Regions from separate parts of the Nocardia sp. NPDC058499 genome, predicted to be linked through region 2. Evidence: predicted binding sites of a transcription regulator. Region 2 holds the regulator's gene; the other holds the start of a gene.
What was found. The regulator HspR, encoded in region 2, represses chaperone genes until heat shock. The targets are predictions, from matches to a motif close to ANNTGAGTNNNNNNNACTCANNT.

Region 1 (3,417 bases), on a different contig from region 2:
CATGGCCGAATACCGGGTCGAGCAGCTGGCTCGTGACGCGAAGTCGCTGATGATCTACGCCGGCAGCAACGAAATCCAGGTGACTCACGTCGCCAACGGATTGCTCGCCCAGTGAGCCGCGCAGGGCCGCATCCGCTCGCATCCCACCGGCGGCTCGGTGTGATCGTGAGCGGACGCGGCGGGTGTTTTCCAGGCAGATCGATCCGGCAACCCAGGTTGAAGACATGGCAATGAAGCCAGGCAGTGGTCACCATGTGGTGACAGAATCGGTCGAAGTTTACGACGGTTGGCGAACGCGTCAGCTCAGCGTCGCGGGCGACGGTCCGCCGATGGTGTTGTTGCATGGAATCTACGACCGCGCCGATACCTGGCGGCGAGTGCTCGAACGCCTTGCCGAGGCGGGGCGTCGCGCGGTGGCGGTGGATCTGCCGCCGGTGAACGGCCGCCGTACCGGCGAACCGATATTGCCCCTCCTGGACGCGTACGTCGCCGCACTGGTGCGTGCTCACGCAGGCACCGAAGGCGTGGTGCTCGGGGGCAACTCGATGGGAGCGGGACTTGCTCTGCGTGCGGCGCTGAATCCGCAACTGCCCGTGCGGGCATCCGTCCCTTGCGATGCTCCCGGTTTCGGATACCGGCCGCTGGTCACCGTGACCGTCGGCCGGTACGGGCCCCCCGAATCGCTGCTCGCGCGTATCCGCGTGCCTGCTGCCGTGTTTCGCGGTCGTGGCGCAGTGGCTGTCGCCAACCGCGTGCTCTACGTGCGTGACCGGCCGAATTCTGCCGAAGACGTCACCCGGTTTCTCGAGCTCTTCGCGCGTACCCGGCCGATCGGCAGCTTGATTGCCTGCGGTCGTGCGTTACTGCGCGAGTTCGATGCCGGCTACCCGGCCGGAGCATTACCGCCGACCCTGATCGTCCACGGCGGCAGAGACACATTGATACCGCCGTCCGCCGCGATTCGCGCCCGACACCGATTTCCGTCCGCGAGGGTGCGGATTCTGCCCGAAGTCGGACACTGCCCACAGGTGGATGCGCCCGACGCTGTCGCCGCCATGCTCCTCGACTGCGAGCTCGGCCACCGCGAGATCGCATGACTCCTCCGCCGGCTCGCACGCGGCCTGGTTGCACCGAGTCCAGCCGTCCGCTTCGAATGGAGAACGTACTATGACCGAGCAACGTGGAGCAGATCAAGGAACACACCGTGCTACCGGTGATCTGGGAGCCGGGCGGTGATGAACTCACACCGAAGATGTCACTCGAGCGCAAGGCCATCACCGAGAAGTAGGCCGCCGAGATCGAAGCCATGTACCACTGAACACGCCGGTCCTGTGGGGCCACGACCATGTGAAGGTCACCACGGTGCCCTGTCTACATCGGGACCGGCGTGTTCGCGGGTGTCACACTGTTCGTTCACACCGATCCTGCGCCCGGCCGACGTCGTCGACACGAGCCGGCCGGCGATGTGCCGAGGCCGAGCCGTTGTTGATGCGGTCGAGCGCCGCCGCTTCTTCGCCCTGGGCGAACACGGGGCCGGGGTGGAACAACGACGAACCTCGAGAAGTTGAGTCGGGATAGCTCAACTATTGGAGGTTGTGTTCGTGACTACACCACTGAATCTTCCGGTGCTGTTCCTGACCGATCCCATCGTGCTGCCGGGCATGGTCGTCCCGATCGAACTGGACGAATCCGCGCAGGCCGCGATCGATGCCGCGCAGGCCGCGAAGACCGGAACCGTACTGCTCGCTCCCCGCTTGACCGAGGGGTACGCCGCCTACGGTGTGCTCGCCACCATCGAGCAGATCGGCCGGATGCGCGGCGGTACCCCCGCCGCCGTGCTCAAGGCGGAACGGCGCGCGAAGATCGGCCACGGGGTCACCGGGCCCGGGGCCGCGCTGTGGGTGGAGGCCGAACCGGTCGAAACCCCCGACGCCGACGGCCGCACCCGGGAACTGGCCGACGAATACAAGAAGCTGGTGGTCTCGGTACTGCAACGCCGTGAAGCGTGGCAGGTGATCGATGCCGTCAACCAGCTCACCGACCCCTCGGCCATCGCCGATACCGCCGGCTACGCCGCCTATCTCACCGCCGAGCAGAAACGGGAACTGCTCGAAACCCCGGATGTCACGGCGCGGCTGAACCGGCTCATCGAATGGACCCGCGCGCATATCGCCGAGGCCGAGGTCACCGAGAAGATCGGTGACGAGGTTCGCGAGAACATGGAGAAGAGCCAGCGCGAATTCCTGCTGCGCCAGCAGCTCAACGCCATTCGCAAGGAACTGGGCGAGGACGAACCGGACGGCGCCGACGACTACCGCACCCGGGTCGAGCAGGCCGATCTGCCGGAATCGGTCCGGGAGGCGGCTCTGCGCGAGGTGACCCGGTTGGAGCGGTCCAGCGATCAGAGCCCGGAAACCGGCTGGATCCGCACCTGGCTCGATACCGTGCTGGAACTGCCGTGGCAGGTGAAAACCACCGACTCCACCGATGTCGCCGCCGCTCGGGCGGTGCTCGACGCCGACCATCACGGCCTGGACGAGGTGAAGGACCGGATGGTCGAGTACCTGGCGGTCCGGGCGCGGCGTGCCCGGCGCGGGCTCGAGGTCGTCGGCGGTCGCGGGTCGGGCGCGGTGCTGGTGCTGGCCGGGCCGCCCGGAGTGGGTAAGACCTCGCTCGGCGAATCGGTCGCCCGGGCGCTGGGCCGCAAGTTCGTGCGGGTCGCGCTCGGCGGTGTCCGGGACGAGGCCGAAATCCGTGGTCACCGGCGCACCTATGTGGGTGCGATGCCCGGCCGGATCGTGCGGGCGATCAAGGAAGCCGGTTCGATGAACCCGGTCGTCCTGCTCGACGAGGTGGACAAACTGGGTGCCGATTTCCGCGGTGACCCTGCGTCGGCGCTACTCGAGGTGCTCGACCCGGCCCAGAACCACACCTTCCGGGATCACTATCTGGATATGGACCTCGACCTCTCCGATGTCCTGTTCCTGGCGACCGCCAACGTGATGGAAACCATCCCCGGCCCGCTGCTGGACCGGATGGAAGTGATCACCGTGGACGGCTACACCGAGGACGACAAGGTGGCCATCGCCCGCGATTTCCTGCTGCCCCGCCAGCTGGAACGCAATGCGCTGACCGCCGGGGAAGTCCAGGTCACCGATGCCGCACTGCGTGAGGTCGCGGCCGATTACACCCGGGAAGCCGGGGTCCGGCAGATGGAACGGCTCATCGCCAAGATCCTGCGCAAGGCCGCAACCCGGTTATCCGAAACCGGAATCTCCGGTACGACCCCGAGCGGTCTCGGGGACGACGCTACGAGCGGCTTCGAGGCCGATACCGAGCGTGGTGCGGATGCCGCGCGCGGTCTGGGGTACGACCCCGAACTGGGTTACGGCCCGGGCGGGAAGGCCGCGGACGGTG
Region 2 (3,417 bases):
TTCTACAAGGAACTGGGCGTCTCCTCCGACGCCTCCACCGATGAGATCAAGAAGGCGTACCGCAAACTCGCCCGTGATCTGCACCCGGACGCCAATCCGGGGGACGCCAAGGCCGAGGAACGGTTCAAGGCCGTCAGTGAGGCCCACACCGTGCTGTCGGATCCGGCCAAACGCGCAGAATACGACGAAACCCGCCGGCTGTTCGCGGGCGGCGGGTACGGCCGGGGCGGTGGTTTCACGCCGGGTGGCGGTGGCGGTTTCACCCAGGGATTCGACCTGGGCGATATCTTCGGGCAGCAGGCCGGCGGCGCCGACGGCGGCCTGGGCGACCTGTTCGGCGGGCTGTTCAACCGCAGCGGTACCCGCACCAGCCGGCCGCGCCGGGGTGCGGATGTGGAGGCCGAGACAACCCTCGGGTTCCGCGAAGCCGCGCGCGGTGTGACGGTTCCACTGCACCTGACCAGCCCGTCGCCGTGCACCACCTGCCACGGCAGCGGTGCGAAACCGGGTACCAGCCCGCGGGTGTGCCCGATCTGCAACGGCAGCGGTGTGGTGAGCCGGAACCAGGGTGCGTTCGGTTTCAGCGAACCGTGCGACGAATGCCGCGGCACCGGATCCATCATCGACGACCCGTGCGTGGACTGCCACGGAAACGGCATCCAGAACCGCACCCGCACCATCAATGTGCGGATCCCACCGGGTATCGCCGACGGGCAGCGGATCCGGCTGGCCGGGCAGGGCGAGGCCGGACTGCGCGGCGCCCCCTCGGGCGACCTGTACGTCACGGTGCGGGTGAGCCAGGACAAGGTCTTCGGCCGGACCGGCGACGACCTCACCCTGGCACTGCCGGTCAGCTACAGTGAATTGGTGCTCGGCACGACCGTATCGGTGCCCACTCTGGAGGGCCGGGTCGGCGTGAAGGTGCCACCGGGTACCGCCGACGGTCGCACCCTGCGGGTGCGTGGTCGCGGAGTTCCCAAACGTGGTGGCGGAGCCGGTGATCTACTGGTCACCGTGAAGGTCGCCGTGCCGCCGAAGCTGGACGACGACGCCGTGGCCGCAATGCGTGCGCTGCAGGAGGCGGAGAAGGCCAGCGGCTTCGATCCGAGAGCTGGATGGGCAGGTGCGTGATGTCCAACGATCCGAAACGGGCATCCGAAAGTAGTTCGGCGCGGGCCGAATACTTCGTGATCTCGGTGGCCGCTCAGCTGGCCGGTATGCATGCGCAGACACTGCGCACCTACGACCGGCTGGGATTGGTGACACCGCAGCGCACATCGGGTGGCGGTAGGCGCTACTCGGAACGGGACGTGGAGCTGCTACGAGAAGTGCAGCGGCTGTCCCAGGACGAGGGCGTCAACCTGGCCGGGATCAAACGGATCATCGAACTCACCAACCAGGTATCCGAACTGCAGGAGCGGGTTGTCGAACTGGCCGCGGCGCTGGAACGGGAACGGGCCCGGCCGGATTACCGGCCGGAACTGATCCCGCCACAGCGCAATACCGCATTGGTCGTCTGGCAGCCCCGTAACCGGCGGCGGTAATTTCCTGCGGCGCCTGCGGCGCCGCGGGTTTTGGCCCCCCTTGGTCCCTGCTGTCAGCACTCGACACTCGCGGCTTCGCCGCATCGCATCGAGCGCTGACAGCAGGGACGGGCCAAAACCTCTCAGGGCCTCGTAAGACTCGGCTCCGCCGCTGGTTACGTCGGGTTCTGGGGTGACGCTATCGGGTGTGCTCCACTCGGCGTCGCCGTTGGGCATGTCAGGGGCAGAGTGGGCCGATCAATTCTTTGCTCGGTGGCTGTGGGGACGGCTGTGCGGAGCTCTGCCTTATCAGGCGCCTTCGAATTGGATTCGCTCCGGTGGGGTTCCGGCGTCGAGCAGCTTTTCCACCGTGGAACGGGTCATCGCGGGAGACCCGCACACCAGGACCTGATGCCGGTTGAAACTGCCGTAGGAGCCGACCACCTCGGCGAGGGTGCCCTGGATCAGGTCGTCGTCGGCGAAGCCGATATCCACCCGGTGCCGGTCGTGCCATTCGTCGGGCCAGGACGGGTCCTCGAGGCGTTCCACGACCGGTACGACGGTGAGCCACGGCAGGTCCGCTGCGAGGAGGACCAGCATATCGGCGGCGTACAGGTCGCGGGGGGAGAAGCCGCCGAAGAAGAGGTAGGTGGTCGGGGGGTACTCGTGCCGGGCGAGTTCCAGGAGCTGGGACCGCAGCGGCGCCAATCCGGTACCGCCGGCGATCATCACGACTTCGTCGCCGTCGGGGTCCACACTGAACATGCCCGCCGGTGCGGCCAGTTTCCAGCGATCACCGGGCCGGGTGTCGGCGACGATCCCGCTACTGCACCAGCCGCCCGCCACGGTACGGATATGGAATTCGAGTTTGCCGTCCAGCGAGGGCGGTAGCGCCGGGGAGAAACGGCGGCGCATCCCCGGGAACTGCGGAACCTCGATCTCCACCGACTGCCCCGCGGTGAACGGGACGTATTCGCCGATCAGCCGGATCACCGCCAGATCGTGGCGCAGCCGGTGATGTTCGACCACATCGGCGAACCACTGGGTCGGCTGGTCGGAGCGGTGCGGGTCGACGCGGGGGCCATTGGTCACAGGCAGTCCTTCGGAGCGGAATCGTGCGGTCGGCGCAGGTGTGGGCGAGGCAGCCGGTCGGGCGTGCGCGGTTCGCGGGGGCCGGAACGGAGTACCGCACCATTCTCCGGCCGGTCGGCAGGTGCGGCAAGGGCTGCCGGCCGGGGACCCGCTCAGACCGGATCGGTGCTGATGATCTCCTCCGGAGTGCCGACCGCGAGGAGCGCGCGCCGGGTATCCGCGATCATCTTCGCCGAACCGGCGATCTGGATCTGCCGATCCTCCCACGCACCGAAACTGGCCACCACGGCGCCGAGGTTTCCGACCAGGCGCCGATGCATCCCGTAGGGCGCGTCCTCGGTGGGATGCGGGTACCACCACGGGTTCGTCTTGTGTTCGCAGACCGGGACGATGGTGAGCCACGGGTTGCTCTGCGAGAGCTGCCACATGTTCTCCACGTCGTACAGTTCGCAGGGGTAGGCGCCGCCGATGAAGAAGTGGACCCGCGGATTGATTCCGCGGCGGCCCATTTCGATCAACTGCGCGCGCAGCGGTGCGATACCGGTACCGGAGCCGATCATGAGCACGTCGCGGTCGCTGTCCTGGTCCACCTGGAGCCCGCCGAGCGGCCCGCCGATGAGCCAGCGGTCGCCGACCTTGGTTTCGTTGACGACGGAGGGGCTCACCCAGCCGCTGCGGACCTTGCGTACGTGGAACTCGATCTCGCCGTACGGGTTCGACGGGATGGCGGGGGAGAGATAACGCCACATCCGGGGCCGCTGCGGCACCGAGACGGGGACGTACTGTCCGGCCAGATACGGGA

Region 1: the regulator HspR is predicted to act here: its motif matches at 1,563-1,585, upstream of lon (endopeptidase La).

Annotation. Positions count from the first base shown of each region.
Region 1 covers NZ_JBHXMZ010000012.1:116,256-119,672, reverse strand. Annotated here, with positions in the region: gene ACFWPH_RS29255 (acyl-CoA dehydrogenase family protein) at 1-115, shown strand, start outside; gene ACFWPH_RS29250 (alpha/beta fold hydrolase) at 330-1,097, shown strand; gene lon (endopeptidase La) at 1,662-3,417, shown strand, end outside.
Region 2 covers NZ_JBHXMZ010000004.1:132,063-135,479, forward strand. Annotated here, with positions in the region: gene dnaJ (molecular chaperone DnaJ) at 1-1,131, shown strand, start outside; gene ACFWPH_RS14215 (heat shock protein transcriptional repressor HspR) at 1,131-1,544, shown strand; gene ACFWPH_RS14220 (FAD-binding oxidoreductase) at 1,833-2,615, opposite strand; gene ACFWPH_RS14225 (globin domain-containing protein) at 2,768-3,417, opposite strand, start outside.